2 regions of the Priestia sp. HNGD-A6 genome follow, and region 2 is predicted to be linked to the other one. Evidence: riboswitches for the same ligand, from Rfam matches in the RefSeq annotation. Region 2 holds a riboswitch; the other holds the start of a gene.
What was found. Region 2 has a riboswitch for glycine ahead of SCI76_RS12090 (amino acid permease). Riboswitches for the same ligand answer to the same signal wherever they lie in the genome.

Region 1: linked by a shared signal. The riboswitch ahead of gcvT (glycine cleavage system aminomethyltransferase GcvT) and the one ahead of SCI76_RS12090 (amino acid permease) in region 2 are both predicted to bind glycine.

The regions. Positions count from the first base shown of each region.
Region 1 is NZ_CP138621.1:3,541,630-3,558,199, reverse strand. Features, by position in the region: gene SCI76_RS18185 (YqhV family protein) at 1-104, opposite strand, end outside; gene efp (elongation factor P) at 243-800, opposite strand; gene SCI76_RS18175 (Xaa-Pro peptidase family protein) at 820-1,878, opposite strand; gene aroQ (type II 3-dehydroquinate dehydratase) at 1,880-2,317, opposite strand; gene SCI76_RS18165 (YqhR family membrane protein) at 2,439-2,975, opposite strand; gene SCI76_RS18160 (DUF1385 domain-containing protein) at 3,289-4,245, shown strand; gene SCI76_RS18155 (SA1362 family protein) at 4,294-4,692, shown strand; gene SCI76_RS18150 (patatin-like phospholipase family protein) at 4,723-5,604, opposite strand; gene mntR (transcriptional regulator MntR) at 5,707-6,138, opposite strand; gene SCI76_RS18140 (vitamin B12-dependent ribonucleotide reductase) at 6,425-8,983, opposite strand; gene SCI76_RS18135 (biotin/lipoate A/B protein ligase family protein) at 9,296-10,129, opposite strand; gene SCI76_RS18130 (rhodanese-like domain-containing protein) at 10,360-10,743, shown strand; gene gcvPB (aminomethyl-transferring glycine dehydrogenase subunit GcvPB) at 10,788-12,266, opposite strand; gene gcvPA (aminomethyl-transferring glycine dehydrogenase subunit GcvPA) at 12,259-13,605, opposite strand; gene gcvT (glycine cleavage system aminomethyltransferase GcvT) at 13,626-14,726, opposite strand; glycine riboswitch at 14,939-15,031, opposite strand; gene SCI76_RS18110 (DEAD/DEAH box helicase) at 15,212-16,570, shown strand, end outside.
Region 2 is NZ_CP138621.1:2,388,685-2,405,254, reverse strand. Features, by position in the region: gene SCI76_RS12170 (heavy metal translocating P-type ATPase) at 1-1,307, opposite strand, end outside; gene SCI76_RS12165 (BH0509 family protein) at 1,533-1,682, opposite strand; gene SCI76_RS12160 (helix-turn-helix transcriptional regulator) at 1,891-2,208, shown strand; gene SCI76_RS12155 (cation diffusion facilitator family transporter) at 2,224-3,153, shown strand; gene SCI76_RS12150 (MFS transporter) at 3,168-4,352, opposite strand; gene SCI76_RS12145 (DUF3237 domain-containing protein) at 4,534-4,989, shown strand; gene SCI76_RS12140 (phenolic acid decarboxylase) at 5,015-5,503, shown strand; gene SCI76_RS12135 (OsmC family protein) at 5,710-6,093, shown strand; gene SCI76_RS12130 (pyridoxamine 5'-phosphate oxidase family protein) at 6,113-6,526, opposite strand; gene cax (calcium/proton exchanger) at 6,727-7,782, shown strand; gene SCI76_RS12120 (YfkD famly protein) at 7,923-8,723, shown strand; gene yfkAB (radical SAM/CxCxxxxC motif protein YfkAB) at 8,759-9,877, opposite strand; gene SCI76_RS12110 (SE1561 family protein) at 10,081-10,266, shown strand; gene SCI76_RS12105 (fumarate hydratase) at 10,429-11,970, shown strand; gene pdaA (delta-lactam-biosynthetic de-N-acetylase) at 12,065-12,874, shown strand; gene rlmD (23S rRNA (uracil(1939)-C(5))-methyltransferase RlmD) at 13,037-14,422, shown strand; glycine riboswitch at 14,675-14,755, shown strand; gene SCI76_RS12090 (amino acid permease) at 14,915-16,258, shown strand; gene SCI76_RS12085 (PAS domain-containing sensor histidine kinase) at 16,538-16,570, shown strand, end outside.

The DNA.
Region 1 (16,570 bases), 1.2 Mb from region 2:
GTGACAATTAAAATAGCGGCAATAAACTCAATAAATGAAGAAATAAATCGAAGGCACGCCATCGTTAATACCGTACCGTTTAAATGATCCAACCACTGCTTCATAAGCCCCTCCTATATCTCTGCGTTGTTTAGTACAACCTATGCAAAATAAGGAAGGGTTAGCACAAAAAAACACACAAAAAAGGCAGAGAATCATTCTCTGCCTTTTTCGTGTGTTTACAGCTTGCTTACACGACCGAATTACGCGCGTGATACGTAGCTGCTGTCTGTTGTGTTAATAATTAATACGTCGCCTTCATTTACGAAGAAAGGAACGTTTACTGTTAAACCAGTTTCAACAGTTGCTGGTTTTGTACCGCCAGAAGCTGTGTCACCTTTAATACCAGGTTCAGTTTCTGTTACTTTAAGCTCAACTGTGTTCGGAAGTTCAACACCTAATGTCTCACCTTGATACATCATAATTGCGACTTCCATATTTTCTTTTAAGAATTTTAGCTCATATTCAATTGCACTCGCCGGAAGCTCTAATTGCTCATAAGACTGGTTGTCCATGAATACGTGCTGATCGCCGCTTGCATATAGATATTGCATTTTACGATTATCAATTTGAGCTTTTCCTACCTTTTCACCTGCACGGAACGTTTTTTCTTGCACAGCTCCTGTACGAAGGTTACGTAGTTTTGAGCGAACGAATGCAGCGCCTTTACCAGGCTTTACGTGTTGGAAATCCATTACACGCCAAATACCCCCGTCTACTTCTACTGTCAAACCTGTACGAAAATCATTTACTGAAATCATGAAGAAATCCTCCTACATTTTATAAAATAATGAACTCTTTTGATGAGTGCGATAATGCCTCATTACCTTCTGCTGTGACGACCGTATCATCTTCAATACGAACGCCCCCTAAGTCTGGTATGTAAATACCTGGTTCAACGGTTACAATCATACCTGGCTGCAGTACATCTGTAGATTTCACAGAAAGCGATGGGCCTTCATGTACTTCTAACCCTACGCCGTGACCGGTCGAATGTCCAAAATACTGGCCGTATCCGTGTTCTGTAATATAATCACGCGTTAGCGCATCTGCTTCTTTACCCGTCATACCTGCTTTGATACCGTTCATTCCGTTAAGCTCTGCTTGCAGTACGACATTATAAATTTCTTTTAGCTTATCACTTACTTCACCGACGGCAAATGTTCGTGTGATATCTGAACAGTAACCATTATAGTATGCGCCAAAATCAAGCGTTACAAGTTCGCCTTTTTCAATTACTTTGTCAGAAGCAACACCATGCGGTAAAGCCCCGCGATGCCCTGAAGCAACAATTGTATCAAAAGATGAAGATGTTGCGCCTTGTTTTCTCATAAAGAACTCCAGTTCATTCGATACTTGAAGCTCTGTTAAACCAGGACGAACAAAGGTTAAAATATGTTCATATGCTGCATCTGCTATTTTTGCAGCTTCCTTTAATATCTTAATCTCTGAGTCACTCTTTATCAAGCGTAAGTTTTCGATTGCGTGCGAGATTGGAACAAGTTCCGCTCCGATATGCTTATCAAATAATTGATGCTGTCCATATGTAACATAATTCTGTTCAAAACCAAGCTTTTTAATTCCAAATTGTTTCACTACATTCGCTACTTCTTCTACAATAGGACCCTTGTGCTGAACGATATCAAAACCTTCTGTTTGACTAGTTGCTTGTTCAACATAACGAAAATCTGTTACAAATGCCGCTTTGTCTTCAGAAATGATAACGACACCAGCAGATCCTGTAAAATTGGTCATATAGCGTCTGTTATATTCACTTGTAACGACAACACCGTCTACATTCAACTTTGAAAACTGTTCGCGTAGTTTTTCGATTTTCATTTTATTTCCCCCTTAATTGTAAAAGTGCCTGCAGAGCAAGCTCGTATCCGTATAAACCTAACCCGACAATTTGACCATGCGTAACAGGTGCCGTCACCGAATGGTGGCGAAACTCTTCACGCTTATGTACGTTCGAAATATGCACTTCAATAACAGGAACAGATATACTGGCAATCGCATCTCGAATGGCATAACTGTAGTGAGTAAAAGCACCAGGATTGATCATAATCCCATCAAACTTTTCATCCGCTTCGTGAATCCAGTCGATAATTACACCTTCGTGATTAGACTGTACGCACTCAACTTCTACTCCGTGGTCTCTGCCTGCTCGCTGAAGCTTCTCTTCAAGATTTTGAAGATTATCTGTCCCATATACCGCTGGTTCGCGTACGCCTAAACGGTTTAAATTAGGACCGTTTATTACTAAAATCTTATTCATCTTATTTCAACACTCTCCCCTACTACGAACCCTTTATGCAGCTCACTTGTGTGAATTTACACTTTATTTTTCTTTTTAAATCATTATATAGAATATATTAGCATACGTTGGAACATTCACACTACTTATTCGCCGTTTGAAAATCTGTAGATTCGTCTTTTGTTTGAAGCTCTGCCGCTTCAAAAGAAATGGAATATCCGATGAATACACCATATAAAATATAAATACAGAGGGATGAAATAATTGTGTTAGCTGGAAGCTCTCCAATTGTTTTCAAGTTAGGAAAGAGCGGATTCAAAACAACGAATACGATTGCCCACCATAATAAGCCGTAAGCAAAACCTATCCAAATTGTTTTAAACTTCTTTAATAGGACGTAGTATAACAACCCGACAACAATAGATAATACCCCTATGAGAAAAATACTGACGATAACACCTATTCCTTTATCCTTCCAATCACCTAATGCCCATGGATCTAAAAGCATATTTGGATTGATAACACTAAAGCTAAACAGATAATTTAAATAGCCAATAAAGCTCCAGAAAACCCCTCCAAAAAAGGAAATAAAGATGGCTTTAAATAAAAAAGATATTTCCTGTTTATGCGTAGGTTGGTTATCCTGTTTTTTTTCATGCTGTTCTTTAGGTTCTGACATATTAATCACCTCTTGATGTAGTATGAACTTTTTTCTCATTTCCTACCGACTCATTTCTAAGTTTTTACGTTTATTACTCTTCCTATACGCAAGAAGGGCGCCTGATATCGCAGAGACATTTTAAAACTACTTCACACAGAGTTTCATAAAAAAATTTTATAAATGAAAGGAAAAAAATTCATATGAAGGGTGTGGAGATGAAAAATATTGGCTAAACTAGATAACATGCATCCGCCTAGAGGTTTATTTGATTTTGCTGTAGAATATAAAATACTAAGAAGTCTAGTCTAGTTAAGTTAGGTTGGTGCCTGAAATGTCTAAATTACAAAAACCTGCGTATGGTGGTCAAGCCGTTATAGAAGGTGTCATGTTCGGTGGCAAACGTATGATGGTGACGGCTATTCGCCGCAAAGATCAATCTATTGATTATTTTCATTCAAAAAGAAAATCAAATTCCGTACTCACTGCTTTAAAAAAAATTCCTTTTTTACGAGGAATTGCTGCTATTGTTGAAGCCAGTGCAAACGGTACGCAGCACTTGAACTTTTCCTCTGAACGCTATGACGTGAATCCAGAAGATGATGCTCAAGTAGCAGCAGAACAACAAAAAGAGAAAAAAGAATCAAAACTATCTTTAATATTTGGCGTTGCAACTATTGGTGTAATATCCTTTCTTTTCGGGAAAGTACTATTTACATTGATTCCTGTGTTTTTAGCACAATTGACACGTCCTGTTTTCACTTCAAGTGTAGCTCAAGTTTTTATTGAAGGAGTATTTAAACTATTATTGCTCCTTGGCTATATTTATGTGATTTCACAAACGCCACTTATTAAACGGGTGTTTCAATATCATGGAGCAGAACACAAGGTCATTAATGCATATGAAAACAATGCTGAACTTACGGTAGAAGCCGTTCAAGCACAATCTCGACTTCATTATCGCTGCGGAAGTAGCTTTATCCTCTTTACCGTAGTTGTAGGAATGTTTGTCTACCTACTAGTTCCAACGGATCCTCTTTGGTTACGAATTGTGGATCGCCTTGCATTAATTCCAGTTGTCCTTGGTTTATCATTTGAAGTGTTACAGTTAACCAATAAAGTTCGTCATGTCCCTCTTCTTCGCTTTTTAGGTTATCCCGGTTTATGGCTTCAGCTTTTAACAACCAAAGAACCAAAAGATGATCAAGTTGAAGTTGCGATTGCTTCATTTAAAGAACTTTTACGCGTTGAAAATGAACTTTCTTCTACCACTGACGAACAAGTTGTCTAATCCACACCGTTTTGCTTTCTTTTTTTACTATTTTAGGAGGTGAACAAAATGAGACGTCCATTCGTGAAACCACTTGTATATGGTCTAATCGGGTTAGGAGTCATTGGCTTTGCATTTACGTTGATTACAGATCCAGCTGTTTTATTACGTCAAGCAGGTTATATTTTTCTGTTTATCATTTTGTTTTACTTAGTTTATCGGTTTATTCTCCGCCCTTCTCAGACAAAAGGTCAAGATAGAGGCTATGTGCGCGCAGTAAAGCAATCGAAACTGCGTCAAAAAGAAAAAGAGCGAGGAAGCAACAAAGTTGATATGCATACGTACCGAAGCTCAAATAAGCGCCCGGTATCCAAATCAACGAAACCGCTAAAGAAAAAGAAAAACAACTCACACTTGACCGTCATCGAAGGTAAAAAAGGAAAAAAGAAAAATAGAGCATTCTTTTAAAAAAACAAGGAGAAAAGCCTCCTTGTTTTTTTAATAGCACCATTTTTTCAAAAATGCCCTTGTACGCTTTTTGCCAAACGCAATCAGCTCTTCCTTCCGTTCTTCTGTGAGGGTAAATTCTGTCGCAAAAACTTGATTAACAGGTAAAAAGATAATATTTTTCTCGTGACGTTTTGAAATATGTCTTGCATCGTGCGCATCTTTCATCGTCTCAAAAAGCGCACTGAATAAACCAACGGCATTTTTAATTTTATTCCGTTCTCTCTCTTCGTCCTTCGGACTCAGCTTCACACCAATTACCGGTCGTTTCTTCAAACTTTTATCATCATCAAATAAAAAAATTGGAAAGTTGCTTAACACTCCCCCGTCGACTATTAAACTGCTTGGAGTAGATTTTAATTTAACCGGCTCAAAAAAATATGGAATGCTGCAGCTCATCCGAACGGCTCTTGCTACAGAAAAACGATTCGGATCAATGTGATATTTAGGCAAATCATCTGGAAGAACAAGCATCGTACTGTTGGTCAAATCTGACGCAATAATACGCAGCGACTGATCAGGCAAATCAGCAAATGTACGAATTCCTCTGCTCCGCAACTTCTCAGCAATCCACTTTTCAAGCCTTTCTCCTTTATATAATCCCATTTTCCAATATAAAAACAGCCATTTTGTCAAGCTCGATGGTAAAAAGGACATTCTTTGATCTAGGAAAGAAGATAACTCAATTTCATTCATCATTTCAACGATTTCTTCACTTGTATAACCAGCTGCTACAAATGCACAAATAATGGAACCCGCACTCGTTCCCGCTAAGCGCCGAAAAATAAAGCCTTTTTCTTCTAGAGCTTGTAACGCACCAATCAGTGCAAGCCCTTTAATACCGCCACCTGAAAATACTCCGTCGACGTACACAGCCTCTCCTCCAAACTACCTACTCTACATTTGTAGTCGACTCAGCAACAAGTTATGATAAAAAGAAAAAAAGCAGTGACGCTATTGGCCGCTGCTTTTTCCTTATAATTTTTGCTCTTCTTCATTTCGTTTCTGTACATTGCGAAGATCTTGAATACGGTTATGATTTTCTTCAAAGTATTGAACCAAGTCCCCAATTCGATCAATGGAATTCCAGCTTAAATGATGTTCAATTCCTTCTACGTCATCATAAATATTCTTCTCATCCACGCCAATGATTCGCAATAGCTGCTCTAAGAGCTCGTGGCGATAAACAAGACGTTTTCCAATCTTCTGTCCCTTAGCTGTTAAAACAAGGCCTCGATATTTTTCGTAAATTAAGTACTCATCTTTGTCTAGTTTTTGAACCATCTTTGTTACAGATGAGGGGTGAACCGCCAATGCATCAGCAATATCAGACACTCGAGCGTATCCTTTATCTTCAATTAGCATATATATTTGTTCAATATAATCTTCCATACTCGGTGTAGGCATGAAATCTCCCCCAATTAATATTATGTATTGCTAATAATAAGTCATAAATGTCTGTTTCTTATAGTGATATCGTGTTCATGTTTGATAATCTATGTGAAAAAAAACGTGTAAATAAAGCGATGTCATAAGATAAAACTGGATAAAAGACATTCAATTAAAATCATACTACAATGCTTATTCAAATACAAGAACCGTTCTCTCCCGCTTCTTATTTATGCCCCATTTTCATACATAATAAAAGCCGACTCACTTGAGTCAGCTTTTACTAGTCAATCATGATTAAAAATTAAAGGCCGCATTTCAGCTGTGCACCACAGTTTGTACATGTGTTGCATCCGCCCATTTCCTCTACCGTTCCTTGACGGCAAACCGGACACGTATTACCTACTTCAGAACCGATTGTTACATCAGTTGAACGAATTTCATTAATTGTATCAACTAACACAACGTGTGGTTTTGTTTCTTCTTTTGGCGCTTCAATTTCTTCATCAAACGTATTTTCTTCTGCTTTTAGCGTTAAGACTTGTGCATCACGGCTTCCGTCTACGTACACCGTACCGCCTTTTGCTCCGCCTTTATACAGACGCTCGTACACTTTTTGAACTTGCTCTACCGTGTAACCACGAGGAGCGTTTACTGTTTTACTAATTGAGCTATCAATCCAGCGCTGAATCACACATTGCACGTCCGCGTGAGCTTGTGGTGCAAGTTCCATAGCTGAAATGAACCATTCAGGAAGATTGTTTGGATCTGCTTCTGGATGCTGATCTAAATACTCTTGAACGATATCAGCTTTCACTTCAATAAACTTACCCAAACGACCGCTTCGGAAGTATGAGAATGAGAAATAAGGTTCAAGACCCGTTGATACTCCAACCATTGTTCCAGTACTGCCAGTTGGCGCTACTGTTAATAAATGAGAGTTTCGGATACCGTGCTCTTTAATGTTTTCACGAATATCTTCAGGCATTTTTTTCATGAAGCCTGTATTTGTGAATGCTTCACGTAAAGAAGCCGTTTCAGCATCTGTTTCGCCCACTAAGAACGGGAAGCTTCCTTTTTCTTTTCCAAGCTCTACAGACGCGCGGTAAGCCGTCGTGGCAATTGTTTCAAACACTTTATCTACTAACTCATTGCCTTTGTCAGAGCCGTATTCTGTTTCACAATAAATAAGAAGATCGTGAAGACCCATTACACCAAGACCAACGCGGCGTTCGCCAAGCGCTTGCTTTTGGTTTTCTTCTAAGAAATAAGGAGTTGCATCAATAACGTTATCTTGCATTCTAACGCCCGTTTCAACCGTTTGACGTAGCTTTTCAAAGTTAACTGTTTTTGTTTCTTTATCTGCCATTTGCGCTAAGTTAACAGCAGCTAAGTTACAAACAGAGAATGGTGCAAGTGGTTGTTCACCACATGGATTCGTTGCAACAACGTGCTGACCATATGCTTGAGCATTTGTCATGTCATTGGCATTGTCGAAGAAGAAAATGCCTGGTTCAGCTGAGTACGTTGCACAAATATTAATTAAGTTCCATAGCTCTTTTGCACGGATAGTACGGTACGTACGAACTTTGTTTCCTTGTTTTGCCCACTCGCGCACGTCGCCTACTTCGTGCCAGTTTTCATTGTAGTTAGCCATTTCTTCTTTTGAATAGCTTTCTACGTCTGGGAAGCGAAGTTCGTATTCACCGTCGTTTTCAACAGCATCCATAAAATCTTTTGTTAAGCATACAGAAATGTTTGCTCCTGTTAAAAACTCTGAGTTATGAACGCTGTACGTTCCGCCTGTTTGCAGCTTTTCTTCTGCATCTTTAATGATTTTTTCACTGAACCCACCAAGACCAGGAATTTGTTTATAGTTAATGATTCCTTGGTACATTGCTTCTTCAGACTCTGTTAGCGGCGTGAACTTCAATTTATCTTGAGCGTGCTTTTTAATCATTTCGTCATTTGTGTTTTCAATTAAGAAACGTAAAATGCGAGGGTTTTGCATTTTAGAAATAATAAACTCTACAATGTCAGGATGCCAGTCGGCAAGCATGATCATTTGAGCCCCACGACGTGACCCACCCTGCTCAACAAGATGCGTCAGTTTAGCAATATCATCCAACCATGAAACCGAACCAGATGATTTGCCGTTTACACCGCGAGCCAGCGTGTTGCGCGGGCGAAGAGTTGAACCATTGGTTCCAACACCGCCTCCGCGGCTCATGATTTCCATTACTTGTTTGCGGTGTTCTGAAATACCTTCGCGTGAATCTTTTACATAAGGCATTACGTAACAGTTAAAGTAAGTTACGTCCGTGTCAGCACCTGCACCGTAAAGAACGCGGCCAGCGGGTACAAAGTTTAGCTGAACAAGCTCTTGATAGAACTTTTCAAACCACTCTTTGCGCTTTTCTTCTGTTTTTTCCACAGAAGCTAAGCCTGTTGCATTACGTTTTGCAATTTGCTCATAGAAGGCCTCTAGAGGTTTTTCAATGACATCTAAAGAACGAGTAATTAACCCATTTTCTGCTTCTTCAGGTGATAAAGCTCCTCTAAACTCATCTTCTACCTTGACAACAGCGGTTTTTTGCTCAAAATTAATGCTTTCCACATAGCCAAGTCCTCGTGCTGGAAATTTTGGGTCTTCCTTTACAGTTAGAACAACAAAATCTCCTTCTGATAACGTTAATTTTTCCGTATCTTTAAACGCATAGCGGTCTAACATTACCAATCTTGAAACACCTTTATGAGTTAACTTCATATCCGGTGTAATCGGATGTACTTGCGGAAAGCGTTCAATATCTGAATTGAGCTTTTCAACATTCATATTCACTTTTTGATTTAACAAAACAGTCATTCTCACAACTCCTTACCTATCGAACATCTATAAATTTATTAACTCTATTTCCTTTTAAAGGAAATAGAGTTTTTCAATCAACTATCAATAACTTACCACACGGCTTGGACGAATTCAATATATAGTATTTGACACTTCTCCAAACATCTACATATAGAAGGGTGTCAAGTGAAATATTTTTTTTTTCGTAAAAAAAGTGTTTGACTTTTCTTCCCTATGTATTCTATTAGCCAAGCATTGTTTCTAAAAATTCCAATAAAAAGTGCAACTTATAAGAAGTTGCACTTTTATCTATTTACCATCCGCATTCGTTTAGCGCTTAAAGTTCCATTCATCCGATCCGTACTTTGTGCGCGCTAGTTCTTCTACATATGCTTCCTCTTCTTCAGATAGTGTATACGGTTCTAAATCGATATCAAGAGCAGAAGCAAATCCTTTATAAAACGCTTCTTTTGCTTCTTCAATAGAGATTTTGCGGCCCGCAATTGCATTGATCGCTACCGCTTTAGAACGAAATGCGCGCTGCATTCTTTCTTTCACGCGGTCATTTGGGTAATTAAACACGCTGAATAATTTATCTTCATCAATCTCTAACAGGATAGAGCCGTGCTGGAGGATAACTCCCTTTTGTCTAGTCTGAGCACTTCCAGCAATTTTGCGGCCCTCTACAACTAGTTCATACCAAGAAGGAGCGTCAAAACATACAGATGAACGAGGGTTTTTTAAGCTATTTTTTTCTTCTTCTGAACGAGGAATAGCAAAATAAGCCTCGAGCCCTAACGAACGAAAACCTTCCAGTAAACCTTCTGAGATCACGCGGTATGCTTCTGTAACTGTCTTAGGCATATTAGGATACTCTTCAGATACAATGACGCTGTAAGTAAGCTCTTCATCATGAAGCACGCCCCTGCCGCCCGTTGGACGTCTCACAAAGCCTAATCCTAATTCTTTTACTTTATCAAAGTTAATTTCTTTTTCAGCTTTTTGAAAATAACCGATCGACAGCGTTGGAGGGTTCCATCCGTAAAAACGAATCGTAGGTGGAATTTCCCCTTTACTATGCCATTCTAATAACGCTTCATCTAACGCCATATTGTAATAAGGCGAACGGTTGTTGGAATCAATAAATCTCCACTTTGCTTTCATATACCTCATCCTCAGCTATATGTAATATAAAAAATAAATCCGTTTTTTAGTCTACCAAAAGATTGAGCTAAGGAAAAGCAAAGAGCAACATAAAACTGCGAATTCAAATGTGGTAGTTTTTTCATTTTGGGGAAGAAATCCGCTAGATTCAAGGCAAAATCGCTTTACTTCTAATTTCATTCACTTATATAATAAGAGTATGGATTTTGTCGAAGAAAGGAAGAATCAGCATGTCACCAATTACAGCAGTACTCATTTTACTTGGAGTAATCATCATATACTCTGTCGTTATGTTCTTTATCCAACGTCGCATTATGAAAACGTTAACTGAAGAAGAATTCCGCAGCGGCTACCGCAAGGCACAGCTAGTTGATATTCGCGAACCGAATGAATTCGAAAACGGACATATTTTAGGCGCACGAAATATTCCTCTTTCACAGTTCCGTATGCGCATTAAAGAATTTCGTCCGGATCAGCCTGTGTACATCTATTGTCAAAGCGGAATGCGCACAGGACGTGCAGCACAAATGCTTCGTCGCCACGGTGTTAAAGAAATCTATGATTTAAAAGGCGGCTTCAAAATGTGGAACGGTAAAGTAAAAAAGAAAAAATAATGGTATGTATATAGAAAAACCTCGCCTTTGGGCGAGGTTTTTTGTTAGACGTTTTGAACAGCCTGTTCTTTCTGATAGCGAAGAACTGGTTTTCTCGCTGCCAGCGTTTCGTCAAGGCGCTTCACAACCGTTGTATGCGGAGCTTCCTGTACGAGTTCAGGCGTCTCTTCTGCTTCTTTTGCAATTTGAATCATCGCATCGATAAACGCATCTAGCGTTTCTTTCGACTCCGTTTCCGTTGGTTCGATCATCATGCACTCTTCTACGATAAGAGGGAAGTAGATAGTCGGCGGATGATAGCCAAAATCAAGCAGTCGTTTCGCGATATCCAATGTGCGCACACCAAGCTTTTTCTGACGTTTTCCTGATAAAACAAATTCGTGCTTACAGTGACGGTCAAACGGCAGCTCATAGTGTTCTGCTAAACGACGCATCATATAGTTGGCATTTAGCACAGCGTTTTCCGTTACGGCTTTTAAGCCGTCTGGACCCATTGAACGAATATACGTATAAGCGCGAACGTTGATACCGAAGTTGCCGTAAAACGGCTTTACGCGTCCAATTGACTGAGGACGGTTATAGTCAAAGTGATAGCCTTGTTCTGTTTTCACAAGCACTGGTTTAGGCAGATACGGAATTAAATCTGCTTTTACCCCTACCGGACCAGAACCAGGACCGCCGCCTCCATGAGGACCTGTAAAGGTTTTATGAAGATTTAAATGAACAACGTCAAATCCCATATCTCCAGGACGAGCTTTGCTTAATACTGCGTTTAAATTTGCACCATCATAATAAAGTTTTCCACCTGCTGCGTGAACAATTTCAGCCATTTCTAAAATATCTTCTTCAAATAACCCTAGCGTATTTGGGTTTGTTAACATTAAAGCGGCTGTATCTTCTCCCACTACGCGGCGTAAATCCTCTAAGTCCACTAAACCATGTTCATTTGATTTTACCGTTACCGTTTCAAATCCCGCAACTGTTGCCGAAGCAGGGTTCGTTCCGTGAGCTGAGTCTGGAACAATGACTTTTGTTCGCTGCGTCTCACCATTTGCTTCATGATAGGCACGAATCATCATAAGCCCGGTCCACTCGCCATGAGCACCCGCTGCTGGCTGAAGTGTTACTTCATCCATTCCCGTAATTTCTGTTAAATGCTCTTGTAAATCATATAAAAGTTCGAGAGCACCTTGAACCGTTTGCTCATCTTGAAGCGGATGAATATGCGCTAACCCAGCAATGCGTGCTGCTTGTTCATTCACTTTTGGATTATATTTCATCGTACATGAACCAAGCGGATAAAACCCTGAGTCCACTCCGTGATTTCGTTTTGAAAGCGCAGTGTAATGACGCATAATATCGAGTTCTGATACTTCAGGAAGCTCAGGAGCTTCGGTACGGACATACGCTTTTCCAAGCAGCTCTTCAGCATTTACTTGCGGAACATCTAACTCCGGCAATGAATAGCCGATTCGCCCTTCTTTACTGCTTTCAAAAATAAGTGATTGATTTTGATTAAGCATGAAGATCCCCCAATTCATTTACAAGTTGGTCAATTTCCTCTTTTGTACGGAGTTCTGTAAAAGCAAGCAGCATGTGATTTTCAAGCGCTTGGTTATCACGGCTAAGATCATAACCGCCAATTATTTTTGATGCTAATAAATGATTGTTTGCTTCTGTTACCGAAACAGGAAGCTTCACGACTAGTTCGTTAAAAAACGGTCCTTCAAATGCTACATTTACCCCTTTTGCCTTTAACGCTTCATATGCATAATGCGTTTTTGATAAGTTTTGCAGCGCCATTTCTTTTACACCTTGCTTGCCTAAAGCTGTCATGGCAACTGATGCTGCTAAAGCATTTAACGCTTGATTTGAACAAATGTTAGACGTCGCTTTATCGCGGCGTATATGCTGCTCACGCGCTTGAAGGGTTAAAACAAACCCTCGCTTACCGTTTTCATCGACCGTTTGCCCTACTAATCGTCCTGGGATTTTTCGCATAAGCTTAGACGTAGTTGCAAAGTATCCGCAGTGCGGGCCTCCAAATTGACTTGGAATACCAAATGGCTGTGCATCTCCAATGACAATATCAGCTCCAAATTCTCCAGGAGGCGTAAGTAAACCTAATGATAAAGGATTGCTTGAAACCACAAACATACATTTTTCTTGATGAGTAATTTCTTCAATTTCTTTTAACGGCTCGATTTGTCCGTAGAAATTTGGATACTGGACAATAACAGCTGCCACGTCACTTCCCATCTCTTTTTCTAATGCAATCATATCTGTTACGCCGTCTGCTGCAGGGATTTCTACCACTTCAATATATTGACCCTTCGCATACGTTTTTAACACATCTTTTGACTCAGGGTGAACGGCCGCAGAGACAAGTACTTTTTTCTTTTTCGTTTGACCCGCACTGAGCATAGCGGCTTCTGCTAAAGCAGTTCCTCCGTCATACATAGAAGAATTGGCCACGTCCATCCCCGTTAACTCACAAATCATTGTTTGAAATTCAAAGATGGCCTGAAGTTCTCCTTGAGAAATTTCTGGCTGATACGGAGTATAGGCAGTATAAAATTCCGAACGAGAAATAACATGGTCAACAATAACCGGCATGTAATGATCATAAACTCCCGCTCCTAAAAAAGAAGAATATTCTTTCAAATGAGCATTTTTTGCAGCCATATTATTTAATTCTTTTAACAGCTGAGGCTCTGAAGCCGCTTTTTTAATATTGTATTCTCCTTGAAAACGAACGCGCTGCGGAATATCTGAAAATAAATCATCAACGGATGAAACACCAATTGCTGCTAACATTTGCTGCTGATCTTGTTCTGTCATTGGTAAATAGCGATGTAACATGTTAAATTCCTCCCCAAAGCTTACTTTGAACGTTTATAAAAAGGTGTTGAAACCACTTTTGCTTTTAAGCGTTTTTTCCGAACCTGCACTTCCACTTCTTGACCAAGCTCTGTATACTCTGCTGATAATAGCGCTAAACCGATGTTTTTCTTTAATGTCGGTGACTGTGTACCTGTTGTCACAAATCCAATTTGTTCTTCATCTGCAAATACTTCGTAACCGTGTCTTGGTATACCTTTATCAATCATTTCAATTCCTACCAGCTTACGAGGTGCCCCGCTTTCACGCTGTTCTTTTAACACTTCTTTTCCAATAAAGCTGTCTTTGTTCGTTTTTACTGCAAATCCAATTCGAGCTTCAATTGGCGTAATATCTTTTGAAAGCTCTTGGCCATATAAAGCCAAAGTAGCTTCAAAACGAAGCGTATCGCGAGCGCCTAGTCCGCAAGGCAACACACCGTCCTCACTTCCTGCTTCTAAAATAGCCGTCCACAAGTGAGAGGCGTCAGCTGAAGAACAATAAATTTCAAAACCATCTTCTCCGGTATATCCAGTACGTGAAACGAGAGCTTTTACATTCGCTACTTCTACATCATCAGCAAATGTAAATGGCTTTAATGAAGCTAAATTTTTATTCGTTAACGTTTGTAAAACTTTTTCTGCTAAAGGACCTTGTAATGCTAGCTGCGCAGTTTCATCAGATTGATTAACGAGCGTTACATCTCCTTGTTTGTGAGACACAAGCCACTCATAGTCTTTTTGAATATTAGCAGCGTTTACGACCAGCAAATACTCTTGATCTGCTTTTTTATAAATCAGCAAATCATCTACCGTGCCTCCGTCTTCATAACACATAGCTGTATACTGTGCTTTTCCATCTAGAAGGATAGAAACGTCATTTGTCATCGTGTGCTGAAGAAAAGCTAAGCTATCAGCTCCTGTTACAAGAATTTCTCCCATATGAGAGACATCAAAAAGACCTGCCTTTGTACGTACAGCTTCATGCTCTTCTTTAATAGAAGAAAATTGAACGGGAAGAGCCCATCCTCCAAAATCAATTGTTTTGGCACCATATTTTTGATAGATATCATAAAGCGGCGTTTTGTGTAATTCTGTTGTCATATTTATGTCCTCCTCTTTTTCACGTGAAACTTTTCATAACGGGGAGTTTTCAAATAGTGTGGGGATCACTATGTATCCAAACAAAAAAGGACAGAAAACCCCCTACTGTATTTAGTAGGAAGTCTCTGTCCTTTTCACCTGAAAGTTTACCTATAAACGAATAGGTTTGCCTCGTGGGTGGTCTATAAACGCATAGACACTCTCCAGAGCTGCGTCAAACAAGAGTCTTTTTGCCTGAGAGATTCACAATTTTATTGCTTGCTCCTTCGGCGCTACATTCAAGTAGTCTCTCCCCGTGTCGTCATTCGCTTCTATAAAGTTGATAAAGTTGGGCATACTACTGAAAGATGTATCTATCTTTATTCACACAATCATTTGTAAAGTGCTAATCTATTTTCTTTTTCAAATTTTCTAAATATATTTTTATCCTACCTGATTCTTATCATTTGTTCAATAAAAATTTTTTACAAAGGAGCATTTTTATCATGAAAGTGAAATTAAACATCGATGAAACATGGGAAGCAGCCTTCTCAACTAAATTGGAGCAAGACGGCCCTTGGTCTGCATGGGATTTGTATAAACTTGCCTATGAAATAGAAGACCAAACGCTTATCTCAGAATTTGAAGGGCTACAAAGCCCAAAACATCTAGCCGATTTAACGCCGCTTCCTCATCAGCTCGAAGTAGCCAAACAAGTAGTCGAAACAATGAATGGGAAAGCCATTTTAGCAGATGAAGTAGGACTAGGAAAAACGATTGAAGCAGGGTTAATTTTGAAGGAATATATGATTCGCGGGCTTGTTAGAAAAGTTCTCATTTTAGTTCCAGCTTCGCTTGTTTCACAGTGGGCTATGGAATTGAATCAAAAATTTTATATTCCCGCGGTCCCTCAAAGAAAATCATATGTGTGGGATCAGTGTGACATCGTTGTGTCTTCAATTGATACAGCAAAACGGTCTCCTCATCGAGAAATTGTGCTAGAACAAGACTACGACCTCATCATCATTGATGAAGCTCATAAACTTAAAAACAACAAAACAAAAAACTATGAATTTGTTCAAAGCCTGAAAAAGAAATTTTGTCTGTTGCTAACCGCAACACCGATTCAAAATCGAATTGAAGAAATTTTCAACTTAGTCTCTCTTTTAAAGCCTGGCCATCTCGGCAATAAAGACTATTTCGAAGAATTATTTTCTGCTAAAAAACGCTCTTTGCAAAACGATGAGCACTTAAAAGAGCTTGTTAACAAAGTTATGATTCGAAATCGCCGCCATGATACGGGTATCGAATGGACGAAGCGAATTGTTCAAACCATTCCTGTTGAATTTTCACCGAAAGAACGCGAGCTATACGATGCGATTACGTCTTTTAAAGGAAACGGACTGCACCCTTCAAGTGCTTTTTCAATTTTAACCCTGCAGCGAGAGGCCTGCAGCAGCCGTGAAGCGGTGTATATGACATTAAAAAACATGCTGGAACGTCAGGAAGATCAAAACAGCGCATTAACGGAACATATGATTACTCCGTTAATGCAACTACTTCAGCAAGTGCCGCAAAATGCAAAAGCAGAAAAAGTGCTAGAGCTCGTTCAAAAAATTGATGACAAAGTCATTATTTTCACTGAGTACAGAGCAACTCAACTGTATTTACAGTGGTATTTAAAACAGCATGGAATTACCTCTGTACCGTTTAGAGGCGGATTTAAGCGAGGTAAAAAAGACTGGATGAAGCAGCTTTTTGAAAGCCACGCGCAAGTATTTATTGCCACTGAAGCGGGCGGAGAAGGAATCAACCTTCAGTTTTGTCATCATATCATTAACTATGATCTACCGTGGAATCCAATG
Region 2 (16,570 bases):
CCATTTTCAAATTCAGCTGCTTCTTCTTTACCTACAAAATCTGCTTTTCCTATCTTCCACGTATCTCCTTGAAGAGACCCAATCACACCGTATCCGGGAACGTCTTCAAGTGAATCTGGCTGAACGAGCGTCAATTCCTGCTTGTTTTTCACAAAGTCAACAATGGATTGAGCAAGCGGATGATTAGACTGACGTTCAATTGATGCTATTTTAATAAGAAATTCCTGTTCGTTTATATCAGAACGTACAATAACATTTGTCACTTCTGGCTTTCCTTTTGTTAACGTGCCTGTTTTGTCAAAAGCAATTGCGCTTAAATGGCTTAACCTTTCCAAATGCACGCCGCCTTTGAACAAAATTCCTTTTTTTGCTCCGTTTGAAATAGCAGACAGCGAAGCAGGGGTGATAGATGCAACTAGGGCGCAAGGAGACGCTACAACTAAGAGAATCATTGCTCGATAAAATGTCTCGGTCCAGCTCCATCCAAGCACATAGTGGGGGAGAAACAGCATAACTGCCACAACCGATAGAACAATTTTTACGTATGTGCCTTCAAATCGTTCGATAAACAATTGAGAAGGAGACTTTTCACTTTGAGCCGTTTGAACAAGTTGAATGATCTTTTGAAACAGCGTCTCAGCACTTGGCTTTGTCATTTTAATGGTAATGGCGCCTTTCACATTCACCGTGCCCGCGAATACTTCATCATCGAGCTGTTTTAGTACGGGAACAGATTCACCCGTAATAGCCGCCTGATCAATCGTTGTTTGACCTGAGACAACAATACCATCGGATGGCACTCGTTCACCCGGCTTAACTAACAGCAAGTCTCCGATTTGTAAATCTGAAATGGAGACAATTTCTTCTTGGTCTCCAATCAGCCGCGTTGCTTCTTGCGGCTGCAAATTCATTAAGGCGCTAATTTCTCGGTTGCTTTTATTCATGGTGTACGTTTCTAATGCACCGCTTAGTGCAAAAATGAAAATAAGCATAGCACCTTCTGTCCAGTAGCCAATTACAGCCGCTCCAATGGCAGCAATAATCATTAGCATTTCGACGTTTAATTCTTTATTTTCAATCGTTTCTTCAATGCCTTCTTTTGCTTTAGCAAATCCACCTATCACATAAGCTAATACAAAGAGCGTAATAGATACAGCTGTATCCTGCTGTTTTGAAATCAGCCAGCCGGCTAAAATAAGGACTCCGCTCAACAGTGCAGCAATGAGTTCACCATGTGTTTTTAATACGTTGACAGCAGAAGATGTTTGCGGCGTTTGTTCTTGTTTTTTAGGTAACGCATTTTCCATACAAATCCTCCTTGAACGATAATTGAGAAAAATAATCACAATCATTACCCCTAAAAAAGCACGAAAGCTGCCATCTCAGCGATAGCAGCAAACTTTTTCCATTTATTATCTTTTGAATTGGGATATTTAGTATAGTATAGCACGGAACAAGCAAGGAGGTAACAACTAATGCTTAAAAAATAAAAACAGAATGCAGCTGGACGTCTGCATTCTGTAAAAAACGTACTACATATCTAAATGCTCTTCATAATATTTATAAGCGGAAGTGTAAATGTGCTCGATATCGGCATCCGTCATGTACATTAAGGTTTCACGGTCAATCCCCTTCATTGTTTCAATAAATGTAATCATGTTTTTACGTTCTTGTCTGCTCATTTATTATTCTCCTCTCCATCTGTTTTAATACAGTTTATTATATTTAATTGTATTATATAACAGAAAAAGTATTTTGTGTGGATTTTTTTTAAAAATAGGCAAAAAAATTTTGAAAGACGTAAATAATTGACTATAGAGAAAAAGGTACTTTATAATTTATATATGAACATATGCTCATATACTTGCATATAATGAACGGAGAGATGTTATGAAAAAAGATGAACATTCGTTTTTATCACCTCAAACAGTAGAAGAAGCATCAAGAATACTAAAAGCTATTTCAGATCCTACGAGAATGAAGATTCTCTATTTGCTATTTCAAGAAGAATGTTCAGTCGGTCATATGGTTGAAGTGCTTGGTGTTTCACAATCAGCTATTTCACATCAGTTAACTCACTTGCGTCATTTACGTTTAGTAAAATATCGCCGTGAAGGGAATACGTATTTCTATACGTACGACGATGAACACGTGGTTGGAATACTGCATCAAGTGATTCAGCACGTAGAATGCGCACATAACGATTAGAAGGAGGGGCTTTGCATGAGTCATGATCATCACCACCATCATCATCATGGTCATCATCACCATTTTGATACACAGCGTGAAGGCAACAAAAAAGGTCTGTTAATTGCACTAATTATCACCGCGGGTATTATGGTTCTTGAGTTTGTTGGAGGGCTTTTTACAAATAGTTTAGCGCTATTATCCGATAGCGGACACATGCTGTCTGATACAAGCTCACTTGCTCTTAGCCTCGTAGCCATATGGTTTGCTAACCGAGCTGCTTCGGCTAAAAAAACGTACGGTTATTATCGTTTTGAAATATTAGCGGCTCTTTTTAACGGAGTGGCACTGTTTGTAATAGCAGGGTTTATCATTTATGAAGCCTATCAGCGCGTACTGGAGCCGCAGTCTGTAGCAAGCGGCAGCATGATGCTGATTGCTGCTGTTGGTTTACTCGCTAATTTAATCAGCGCATGGTCACTTATGAGACAAGGCGATGTAAAAGGAAATGTAAATTTGCGCAGCGCTTACTTACACGTATTGGGAGATGCTTTAGGGTCTATTGGAGCTATTGTAGCGGGACTTCTTATGATGCTGTTTGGATGGTATATTGCTGATCCGATTATTTCTGTAGTTGTGTCTGTATTAATTTTAAAAAGCGCTTGGGGCGTGCTTGCTCATAGCGTTCATATTTTGATGGAAGGCTCTCCTGAAGGAGTGGATCACAGTGAAATAAAAAACCTTCTTGAAAACATTGAAGGAGTCAAAGATGTGCATGATTTACACATTTGGACGATTACTTCAGGACTGGACTCATTGAGCTGTCATATGCGCGTAGAAGATGAAAAAGATTGTCAGCAGATTTTGCAAAAAGCCATTGATTTAGTACACGATCACTGTGGCATTGAGCATACGACGATACAAATTGAAAAATCAGCTCTTCAGCACCGAACGCTAAAAGTTTAAAAACAAGCGAGAACTTATAAGTTCTCGCTTGTTTTTTGCTGCATAGGCATTTTTTGTCCGAATACAAAAAGAATGATAAAAATAAAGCCAAGCATCCCGCTAATAATATTAAAAAAGCTGACATGATGAAAGAACTGAATAAAAGTACCGCCTATGTAAGGACCGGCAAGGCTTCCGATACTAAAAGCAATGCCGCATAGTAAATTACCTGTAGGAAGCAGACGGGTAGGAATCAAATCCGTCATATAGCTGATTCCTAAACTAAACGTAGAACCTACAACCATGCCTGCTATAAATAAACACGCTACTAATGGAATAGCGGTGTCTTCCAAGAGACTTGCTGTAAAAAAAGTCACGGCTCCAATTGATAAAATCCATCCTAATACCAATTTCCGTCCGAATTTATCGCTCAGTATGCCAAGAGGAAGCTGAAACACAATAGCTCCAACTGCAAAGGAAGTCAGCAGCAGTGAAATAAACTCTACTTGCAATCCAATTCGTAAACCGTATACAGGAAAGCTGCCGTTCAGTGATGACTCTAAAAAACCATATCCAAAAGGCGGTAAAAAAGCAATCCAAGCATATTTAGCCGCTTTAGAAAATCGCTTAGCCGTTTCTTTTAATGAATTAACCTCAACTCCCTGAAGGGGAAATTCATTTTTTATCAAAAATAAAAATACCCACGTTAGAAGACATAGAGCAGAAGAAATCATAAAAGGCAGCGCTTGATTAATTTCAATTAACGGCGTCATTAAAGGACCAACAGCAAAACCAATACCAAAAAAGAGCCCATACAGTGAAATGTTTCTACCTCTTTTATCAGCAGGGGAAGACGATGTAATCCACGTTTGAGTTCCAAAGTGCAGCGCGTGATCTCCTATTCCAATAAATAAACGGAGCACAAACCAAAATACAACAGATTTCCACAGGGGAAACAAAGCTAAAGATACAATAACTAAAAGTCCTCCTGCTGCGATAATTGGCTTGTATCCGTATCTGCGAAGCGGCGCTTCCATGAAAGGAGAAATAAATAAGATGCCCAGGTACAATCCAGTTGCGTTTAATCCGTTTATAGTAGAGGAAAGACCATCTTTCTCAAAAATAATAGCAATTAAAGGAAGCAGCATGCCTTGGCTGAATCCAGAAATGGCGACAAGGCTAACTAAAATCCAGAAACGTTGTTGATGAGTAACACCCATAGCATTTAACCTCTTTTTATCTATATTTTGTCAATCCAACTGTTTAATCGTACAAGGAAAACGCTTTATTGACAAGGATATAAACAGGCCGTGCTGTCCATTTGACATCTTTATGTAAGGGGAGTAGAATAAAACGTGTAAATATTTACATGTTTTTATTTACAATTAAGAGGTGATTGCTATGATAGAACCAGGGCTGAAGAAAATAGCAACATTCACAATTAATGCTGGTACACCCGTCGTTATTGGTCATACAGGATTAGGAAAAAAACAGTTTATTCCCATTAAGTCAGGTACTGCAGACGGGGAAATAAAAGGCTTAATTCTTCCAAGTGGAGCGGATTCTCAAATTATTCGTTGGGATGGCCGCGTCGATTTATCTGCACGATATGTCATTCAAACAGAAGATGATGAACTTATTTATATTGAAAACAATGGAATACGTCAGGTTAGTGAAGAGTTTAGAGAACAGGCTGCTGAAGGTGAAATTATACCTCCAGAGTACGTTTACTTTCGTACGATTCCTGTCTTTGAAACTGGAAGTGCAAAGTATAAGTGGTTACAGGACCGCATGTTTATAGGCGCTGCTGTAAGAAACCCAGAAAGCGTTGTGCTAGACATATACGAAGTTTTATAAATCAAATCAAAGGAGAGGTATAGACATGGAAAAATTTATTGGAAATCATATGATTTACACATACGAAAACGGATGGGAATATGAAATCTATATTAAAAACGAAAATACAATCGATTATCGTATTCATAGCGGAATGGTGGCAGGACGATGGGTTCGTGACCAAAAAGTAGATATTGTGAAATTAACAGAAGGTGTATATAAAGTATCTTGGACTGAACCAACGGGGACAGATGTATCTTTGAACTTTATGCCTAATGAAAAACGCATGCACGGAATTATTTTCTTCCCAAAATGGGTACATGAACATCCTGAAATTACCGTGTGCTATCAAAATGATTATCTTGATTTAATGCATGAATCCCGTGAAAAATACGAAACATATCCGAAATACGTGGTTCCCGAATTTGCTGACATTACATTCATCAAAAATGTCGGAGTAAACAATGAGGAAGTTATCGCTCAAGCGCCTTACGAAGGAATGACGGATGATATTCGCGCTGGAAAATTAATTTAATACGGAGTCATACAAAAGGCTAGGACAAAAGTATATTAGTTGAAGGAAGATCCGAACGAAGTTGATTCTTGATCAAGAATCAACTTCGTTCGGATTTTTTTATTGTGATGGTGCCCGGAAATAAACCGCGGTGTAACAAGTGATCTATAGTGAGAGTAGTTGGTTATATAAAAAACGGTTTATAATGAAGGAAAGGAGTGAAGAAAATGGAATTTAACATGAAAAAAGAGGCGGGGTTTACGACAGATTTTCCTTATGGAGAGCTACATATCGCCGGAGATGAAGAGCATGGCTTTCGTCCGTATCAGCTAATGACATCATCCATTGCCGTGTGCAGCGGAGGCGTGTTAAGAAAGATTCTAGAGAAAAAAAGAATCGCTTTTTCCGATTTACGCATCCAAGCTGATGTAACGCGCAATGATGAAAAAGCGGGGCGAATCGAAAAAATTCATTTGCACTATATCATCACGGGAAAAGACCTGCCATTAGACAAAATTGAAAAATCGATTGAGCTAGCCCGAAAAAATTGTTCAATGCTACAGTCGGTTATTGACAGTATAGAAGTTACAGAAACCTTCGAAATAAAATAAAAGTGGACATTGTCCACTTTTATATTTCTTTTGGTTTGCTTCCGGCTTTATCAAAATAGCGCATGCGTTCAGGAGTCAGCTGAAGAAGCAAAAAATTTGGGTCATCTGGACTTTTAATCCACTCTTTTAACTTTTCATTCCAAAATTTCTTTTTTAACTCTTCGTTTGTTTCTACATTTACTTTGGCTTCTACCTCTACATACGGATCACTCCAACCTTGCCCATCATAGCCTAACAAAATATGAACGTAAGGGTTTTTTTCTAGTTCTTCGACTTTGTGGGTATCTTTATTGGTGGCGGTGTAAAGCACAAGATCTTCATGAAAAAACATCATAAAGCGTGAATAAGGTTTTCCATCTTGAATCGTAGCTAACGTTCCGATTGTATAGTCATCCAGTACCGATAAAATTTGATTTTTTACATCATTACTCATTTTTTCACTCCTCATTCTATCTCATTATCCTTGGTAGTTTGGCTGATTTTTAAATATCTTAATCAAAAATCAATTAGAGGTTTATCATTTATAAAGATAGGTTAAAAATACTAACATTGACGGTGAGTCTATACAAATTCCATTAATTTGATATGATTGATTTTGTTGTCAAAAAATGAATAAGGTAGGTGTACATATCGATGATCAATCGGATTTTTCTGATAGCGGTTATTCTTGGGGTGCCGTTATCTGTTATTGGGCACATGATGCACTGGTCAGATGTTCTTATGTTTATTATTTACTGTTTAACAATCATTGCCCTCGCAGCTTTTATGGGAAGAGCTACAGAGAGCTTAGCTGTTGTAGCTGGTCCTCGAATAGGCGGTCTATTGAATGCTACCTTTGGTAACGCTGTAGAATTAATTATTTCGATTTTTGCTTTAAAAGAAGGCCTTACAGCCGTGGTGCTTGCATCGTTAACCGGTTCTGTATTAGGAAATCTCCTTCTTGTAGGCGGTCTTTCATTCTTTATCGGGGGACTTAAATTTAAGCGTCAAGAATTTAATGTCTATGATGCAAGACATAATTCTGGATTATTGATCTTTGCCGTTATCGTTGCGTTTGTTATTCCTGAAGTGTTTGCTAGCGAAATGGACGAAGCGAAGACCATGTCTCTAAGTGTCGGAATTTCCATTATTCTCATCATCTTATACTTAGCGGCGTTATTCTTTAAGCTGGTCACGCATCGAGGCGTGTATCAGCATAAAAGTGAAGAAGTGGAAGAACATGAGGAGCCAGAGTGGTCAATGTGGAAAGCGATTGCGGTTCTCTTTTTGTCTACGTTAGCGGTGGCTTATGTATCCGAAAGCTTGGTAAGTACAATCGAAATTGTCTCGGAAAGCTTTGGCTGGAGTGAGCTGTTTATCGGGGTCATCATTGTAGCAATTGTTGGGAACGCGGCAGAGCATGCTTCCGCTATTATTATGGCCGTTAAAAATCGCATGGGTGTAGCTGTTGAAATTGCTGTTGGATCAACTTTACAAGTAGCGATGTTTGTAGCACCAATATTAGTACTTGTTTCGCTAATGTTCGAAAGCCAAATGTCTCTTGTTTTTACTTGGCCTGAGTTGATTGCGATGGTAACAGCCGTATTTTTAACAATTGCGATTTCTAATGACGGAGATACAAACTGGTTTGAAGGCGCAACTCTTTTAGGTGCTTATATTATTATGGGAATTGGTTTTTATCTTATTTAAAAAAGAAACGTTCACTTTATGTGGACGTTTCTTTTTTGTGAGTGAATAGAAGAATTTCCCTTTTGGTATTCAGGATAAAACAGGGGATGTTTGAAAAAACTATGGTTGCATTCATTAACGATGTTGAAAGGAGTTTCTAGATGTTACGTAAATTGCTTTTATTTGTGTTTACCATCATTATTTCGTTTTCATGTTCAACGAAGATCGCCATTGCAAAAACAGCTCAGCCTACCATCAACGTGCCTTCTTCAGCTTTAAATATTTCAAAAGAAAATACGTATCCAAATGCTAGTCAAGACACGCCTTATTTGCAGCCGAGTGAGTTCACAAAAGAGCTCATTGAAACGTCAAATGTAAAAATTGAAAACCCTGATTTAATTCGTATATTAAATGAATCAAACATTTCTAAAACTCCATGGGCAATTGGATTTAGAGCAACCATTTTTTTAGGACAGTGGCCGTTAAATTATGAATCAACAGAAACAAACGTTAACTGGCAGCACCAGCGAATCAATACGAATCATTATGATAACAGAGCAGGAAAAACTCAGTACAAAATGATGTACAGTCAGGAAAATCAAAGCCATGTAAAAGGCGGATTAACGGCAAAAGTGCCTCAGCCTGATCATGTTAAACAAATGATGCTAATTGAAGCAGCTAAAAAAACAAAGCTCACTTTATCATTTCAAACGTTTGTAGGTGCCGGAACGAAAAAAGACCAGGTGTATAACGTAGCTCCTAAAAAAGTAGGTTATCTCTATGCGTACACGCCTGCTGTAAGTGAAAAGGGAAAAGTAACGTATGGGGAAGTATATGTAACGGTAAAAGGCAGCAAGCGTTCAATTGTGGTGAGAAATGTAACGTCTCAAGGAATTGGAGCATGGATTCCAGTACAAGATTATGTCTCCTTAAGTTTCGGGGCTTACGATCAGCCGAGATAACAAAAAAGAGATTCCAGTGGTGGAATCTCTTTTTGTTATTTTGTAATGTTCGCTTGGAGTTTGCTAAAATCAGTATCTTGATAATAGCTGTTTTTTACCAAAATATTAGGTCCCAAACAAGAGACCGCTGAACAATGGCAGCTAAGTTCTTTAGAAATTGTGCTTTGCTGCCACGTATCAAAAGCGTCTGTAAGCTTTGTATCTTGAATGTTGCCAAGAGGAGGCGTATCACCAAAATCAGTTACGATAATATCTCCGTCGAAAATATTTACATTTAGGCGAGAACGTCCGTCTGGATCGTTTCGAACGGTTACATTTTTACTGCTATACAAGCGCTGTAAAAGCGTTAAGTCTTCCTCGTTATTACTGCATGCATAAAACGGCAGCGTGCCGAATAGCATCCACACATTTTCATCTCGAATATCAAGAAGGTGATGAATCGCTTGACGCATTTCAGGAAGAGATAATGTCTCTAAGGTGCTGGCAAAGTCACTTAGATACATAGGGTGTACTTCGTGACGCTGACAAAGCATTTCATCCACAATTTGACGATGAATTTTTTCCATATGAGGAAGCGTACGTTTATTTAACATCGTTTCAGCTGATACCGTTACACCTGCTTTTACAAGCGCGCGGCTGTTTTCAATCATACGGTCGAAATATTTGGCGCGCTGCTCATAAGTAGGCTTTCGCTCCATCATTGCAAAGCCAGCTTCCACAAAATCGTCCATCGTTCCCCAGTTGTGAGAAATATGTAAAACATCTAAATAAGGAATGATTTGTTCGTAACGAGCAAGATCTAATGTTAAATTTGAATTAATCTGTGTACGGACACCACGTTCATGTGCATACTTTAATAAAGGCACCACATAATTTTTCACAGAAGATAGGGACATCATAGGCTCTCCGCCCGTAATGCTTAACGCCCGAAGAGTTGGAATTTCATCGAGACGTTTTAAAACTAAATCAAGAGGCAGTGCGTTTGGGTCTTTTGGCTGCAGCGTATATCCAACTGCGCAGTGCTCACATCGCATATTACAAAGCGTCGTTGTTGTAAATTCAACGTTTGTGAGCGTCGGTTTGCCATATTGTTTCATATCTAAATACGCTTCCCACGGATCGAACTCCGGGGTAATTCGTTGTAAAGTGGCCATAAAAAAACTCCTTTTATTTTTCCGTAAAGTGAAATGATGATGAAAACATCTCACGGTCCGTCCTGCTAGACTAAATTATACGTCCCATTCAAAACGGACACCAGTGACTATTATGGATTTTATTGCTTTTAGTTGTCAAATATGAAAGTATTCGTTAGGATATAAGGAAATAAGAATGAAAAGCTACATCAGGAGGGTTTAAAATGGGAAACGCCGTTCGAGATAAAGATTCACAAGTACGTTATTTAAAAGATCGTTTAAATATGTTTGTACATGTATTAGACTCTATGGAGCCTGAAAACACAGATCTAGAAGATATTGACCGTTTGATTACAATGATTGATGACCTAGAAGCAAAATGTGAGCAGTTTAAAAAAGATAAAGAATGAAGAAGAAAAAAGCGCTAGAAAAACTAGCGCTTTTTTGCTTGAAGTAGAAATCCTCCTATAAAGGTCTTTCGAAACAATTTTTGAAGGAGTATAATAAATTTTGAAAGTTGTACGACAGATAGATAAATACATACATTAGCGGGATATGGGAGGAATTAAGTGATGATTGAAGCTTTAAAACAAAGCATGTACGATTTAATTGTTGAAACATCTACAAAATTGCCAAAAGACGTTCGACGTGCTATCGCAAAGGCAAAAGCGCGTGAAAATGCAGGAACGCGTGCAGCAATGTCTTTAGCGACCATTACCAATAATATTAAAATGGCGGATGATAACTTATCGCCAATTTGTCAAGATACAGGTATGCCAACATTTAAAATTAAAACCCCTGTAGGAGTGAATCAGCTTCAAATTAAAGAAGCGATTTATTGGGCAATTGAAGAAGCAACAAAGCACGGAAAGCTTCGCCCTAATTCTGTAGATTCGTTAACGGGAGAAAACAGCGGTAATAATTTAGGCGGAGGCACGCCGGTTATTAAGTTTGAACAGTGGGAAAATGACTATATTGATGCGCGTCTTATTTTAAAAGGCGGCGGCTGTGAAAATAAAAACATTCAGTATAGCCTGCCTTGTGAAGTAGAAGGGTTAGGCCGAGCTGGCCGTGATTTAGACGGTATTCGTAAATGTGTGATGCACTCAGTATACCAAGCGCAAGGCCAAGGCTGTAGCGCCGGCGTCATTGGTGTTGGAATCGGTGGCGACCGTACAACAGGCTATGAATTAGCAAAAGAGCAGCTGTTCCGAAACTTAGATGACGAAAATCCAAACGCTCAGCTGAAAGAATTAGAAGAGTATGTAATGGAGAATGCTAATAAGCTAGGAATCGGTACAATGGGCTTTGGCGGAGAAACGACATTACTTGGCTGTAAAGTCGGCGTAATCAATCGTATTCCTGCTAGCTTCTATGTGTCAGTTGCGTATAACTGCTGGGCTTACCGTCGCTTAGGTATTAAAATCAACGCTGATACAGGAAGCGTTCAAGAGTGGCTGTATCAAGAAGGCGAAGAAGTAGATTTTAATAAAAATGCAGGTGCAGAAGAGAAACAAAATGCGGATGAAACAAAAGAAGTTGTATTACAAGCACCTATTACAGAAGAGCAAATTCGTGAATTAAAAGTTGGTGACGTAGTGCGCATCAACGGTATGATCTACACAGGACGCGACGCTATTCATAAACATTTAACAGACCACGATGCGCCAATTGATTTAAATGGACAAATCATTTATCACTGTGGCCCGGTTATGTTAAAAGACGAAGATGAAAAATGGCACGTAACCGCTGCAGGACCAACAACAAGTATCCGTGAAGAACCTTACCAAGGAGATATTATGAAGAAATTTGGTATCCGCGCGGTTATCGGTAAAGGCGGTATGGGTCCTAAAACGCTTGCTGCTCTTCAAGAGCACGGGGGCGTATACTTAAATGCTATCGGCGGAGCTGCGCAGTACTATGCTGATTGTATCAAGAGCGTAGAAGGCGTTGATTTGATGCAGTTCGGTATTCCTGAAGCAATGTGGCATTTAAAAGTAGAAGGTTTTACAGCTGTAGTGACGATGGATTCACACGGAAACAGCTTGCATGCAGATGTAGACAAGTCTTCATTTGAAAAGCTTGAGCAATTTAAAGAACCGGTATTTAAATAAACATACTTCGGGAACGTATGGTAAAAAGTAACGTTCATGAACGAGAAAATTGAGTGGATACTAAGCGTAAAATGACTTCCGAAAGGAGCTTCTTATGCGCCGGTTCACCTTTTTTCTCGTTTTTTTATTCGTGATGTCAACAGGCATAGCATCTGTTGAAGCACAAATGTATCCAAACACTCCGATCAGCTGGGGATTTCAAAAAAGTAAAAATCACAAGCCTGCATCCGCAGGTACAGCTTATGAACACATTCTTGCTAAGTATGATGCGTTTTACCTCGGCGATACAACTAAAAAAAACATTTATTTAACGTTTGATAACGGTTATGAAAATGGCTATACACCGCAGGTATTAGACGTGCTCAAAAAAAGAAAGGTTCCTGCGACGTTTTTTGTAACAGGACACTATTTAAAAGAAGAGCCTAAGCTAATTAAGCGAATGGTAAAAGAAGGGCATATTGTCGGCAATCATTCATGGCATCACCCTGACTTAACTCAAGTGGATGATGCACGTTTTAAAGAAGAGCTGCAAAAAGTAAAAGATGAATACAAGAATATTACCGGTCGTGATGAAATGAAGTATCTCCGCTCACCTAGAGGTGTATTTAGCGAACGAACGCTAGCTCTTTCAAAGCAAGAAGGCTATACGAATGTATTTTGGTCACTAGCATTTGTTGACTGGAAAGTGAATGAACAAAAAGGCTGGCGCTACTCATACGACAATATGATGACTCAAATACATCCAGGTGCGATCATGCTTCTGCATACCGTTTCAAAGGATAACGCAGATGCGTTAGATCAAGCGATTGTGGATTTAAAAAAGCAGGGCTATACGTTTAAAAGCATTGATGATTTAATGAACGAACGTAAACAATTGAAGAAAAGTCCTTCTAAAACGAAATAAAGATAAAAACCGACGGGAATATTTCTTCTGTCGGTTTTTTGCTGTTGAAGTGTTATAATATGCGTTGATGTCTTTTTTAAAGCGATACGGTCCAATAGGTTTTAAGCAGCTAAAGACCGTTAATAACTATATAAAGAATTTAAACTAATCGGAGTTGGTCTCATGAATAAACCAAAAACTGAAATGAAAGTTCAAAAAGGACAAACGTTTCCGTTGACGATAAAAAGACTCGGTATTAATGGAGAAGGCGTAGGCTATTTTAAGCGCCAAGTCGTCTTTGTACCGGGAGCATTACCGAATGAAGAAGTGGTTGTAGAAGCAACAAATGTTCAGCATAAGTTTGCCGAAGGGAAAATCAAGCGAATTCGCAAAAAATCTCCTCATCGCGTAGAAGCACCCTGTCCGATTTACGACCAGTGCGGAGGCTGCCAGCTTCAGCACTTATCTTATGAAGGTCAGCTAGAATCCAAGCGAGATATTGTTCTGCAAGCGTTCGAACGTCACAGTTCATTAAAAAAAGTAGAGGAAAAAACTCGCCAAACGATTGGTATGGAAGATCCGTGGCGCTACCGTAATAAATCTCAGTTTCAAGTCGGCGTGGACAAACAAAAAGTCATTGCGGGTTTGTATGGACTGAATTCTCACCGCTTGATTGATATTGAAAACTGTCCCATTCAGCATAAAGCTACAAATCACGTGACAAAAGAAATAAAACAAATTTTACAAGACCTTCAAATTCCTATCTACAATGAGCGTAAACGCCGTGGAATTGTGCGTACCATTGTATCTCGAGTAGGGTTTGAAACGGGTGAAGTTCAAATTGTCTTGATTACAGCTAAAAAAGAAATTCCGAAAAAAGAGCTGCTGATGAAAGAAATTCAGCGCCGCCTGCCGGAAGTGAAATCACTCGTACAAAACGTAAACGGTCAAAAAACATCGCTTATTTTTGGAGACGAAACGTTTACACTTGCTGGAAAGTCGGTGATTCAAGAAACGTTAGGTGATATCTCATTCGAACTTTCAGCGCGTGCATTTTTCCAGCTGAATCCTCTCCAAACGGTGAAGCTATATGAAGAAGTAAAAAAAGCAGCTGCGCTAACAGGCAGTGAAAAAATCGTAGATGCTTACTGCGGAGTAGGGACAATTGGCTTATGGCTTGCTAAAGATGTCAAAGAAATTCGCGGAATGGACACGATTGAAGAATCCATTGTAGACGCGCGAAAAAATGCCAAAGATCATGGATTTGAACATGCCACGTATGTAACAGGTCCGGCTGAAAAATGGATGCCGCAGTGGGTAAAAGAAGGCTGGAAGCCAGACGTTATCGTCGTTGACCCGCCGCGAACAGGCTGTGATGACAAGCTTCTAAAAACAATTTTACAAGTAAAGCCAAAGAAAGTGGTTTACGTATCTTGTAATCCATCCACATTAGCCAAAGATGTGCAGCAGCTGTCGAAGGCTTATAACGTTGATTACATTCAGCCTGTTGATATGTTCCCTCATACAGCGCATGTGGAGAATGTAGTGAGTTTGACGTTAAAGAAATGAATAGAAAAAGAGTAAAAGAGCAGATTTGATTCTGCTCTTTTTTCTTTGTAATAAGGAGGTCTTTATCACAAGTAAAGGAACAAGGTTTTTATGTAGTATCATATTTCAAATAAGGAAAATAAATGAAACTAATTTCTCCTATTGACAAAGCATCCATCTGGTATTAGAATAAACAACTATTCGACAGTCATTATCTTGATTGAAAAATTTAATACGTAGAAAGCTATGATTGCTATGGATCACACTATAGCAGGAGCAGCTTCTGGAGAGATCGCGATAGTTTCGCGACGCCGAAGGGTTCACAATCTCAGGCAAAAGGACAGAAGAGTACCGGATATTTATTTGGCATGTTACTAATTGGTAGCATGTACCATAATATTTGTTATTCTTATGACCATGAGATTGGAGCGCATCCAATCTCTTTTTTTATTGGGCTTTATTTTGTAGTCCGCACGATCGCATCAAAGGTTTTATTGTTAGGAGGAGTTAGAGTTGGAACAACGAGAATTAAAGAGGGATTTATCCAATCGTCATGTTCAGCTAATCGCGATTGGAGGAACCATTGGGACGGGATTATTTTTAGGTTCTGGTAAAGCCATACAGCTTGCAGGTCCCTCTATCATCTTTGCTTATTTAATTGTGGGTATTTCGCTTTTCTTTGTGATGAGAGCGCTAGGAGAACTACTGCTGTCTAAAGCAGGTTATCAATCGTTAACAGATATTGCTGAAGAGTATCTTGGACCATGGGCTTCATTTGTCACAGGGTGGACGTACTGGTTTTGCTGGATCATGACAGCTATGGCTGATGTGATTGCCGTTGGCGTATATGTGAAATATTGGTTCAATATTCCTCAGTGGATTCCTGCACTTATTTGTGTAATCATTTTATTAGGACTTAACTTATTAACCGTAAAATTATTTGGAGAATTAGAGTTTTGGTTTGCTTTAATAAAGGTTATTACGATTCTTGCGTTAATTGTTATTGGCGTTATTTTACTGGTAATCGGATTTAAAACAGATGCAGGATCCGTTACGGTTCAAAATCTTTGGAGTCATGGAGGACTGTTTCCAAACGGTGTTTCAGGTTTCTTACTTTCATTCCAAATGGTTATTTTCGCATACGTCGGGGTTGAATTGGTAGGGGTATCGGCAGCGGAAACATCAAATCCCCAAAAAAATATTCCATCGGCCATTAATAAAATTCCGCTGCGAATCTTATTTTTCTATGTTGGAGCGCTTATCGTCCTTTTATTTATTAACCCGTGGATGGAATTGAATGCAGCAGAAAGCCCATTTGTTAAAACCTTTAGTTTAGTCGGAATTCCGCTTGCTGCTGGAATTATTAATTTTGTTGTATTAACTTCAGCCGCTTCTGCTTGTAATAGCGGAATGTTTTCAACAAGCCGTATCTTATATAACTTAAGTAAAAATGACCAAGGGCCATCTACGTTTGCAAAACTGAACAAAAACCACGTACCAAGCAACGGATTGTTTGTATCTACGCTGGTTATCTCGGCGGGAGCTTTGTTAAGCAAACTGATACCAGATCAAGCTTTTGGCATCGTAACAACCATCAGCGCTATTTGTTTCATTTGGGTGTGGAGTATCATTTTGATTTGCCATCTAAGATATAAAAAAACACGTCCACAGCTACATGCAGCATCAACATTCAAAGCACCGTTAACACCATTTATAAACTATGTTGTGCTAGCGTTGTTTGCAGTGATTCTTATTATTATGCTGTTTTCTGATGCGACGCGCCCAGCCTTATTGTTGACACCCGTTTGGTTTATTCTCTTATTTGGTTTTTACGGGGCTAGAAGGAAGAAGAAATAGTAAATGGGTGACCTCATCATTTCGTGATGGGGTCTTTTTATTGGAAGATAAATAATTGATTTCTACTGTATGAAGAAAATGCAGTAAGCAAAGTTTATATAAGAACCCTAAAAAAGTTTTAGCAGAAAATACAGTGAAAAAGCTCATAGTTTTCTGATAGTAATGTAGAACCAAATGCTTTTCTTCTATGTCTAAAGGTGGAATTCTATCATTTACATGGAAAAGTTTTCATTTTGCAGTACAATGGAGGTAGACTTCATTGAATTAAGGTGAACAAACATGAAATGGTTTAAATCTCATACGTTTTGGAAA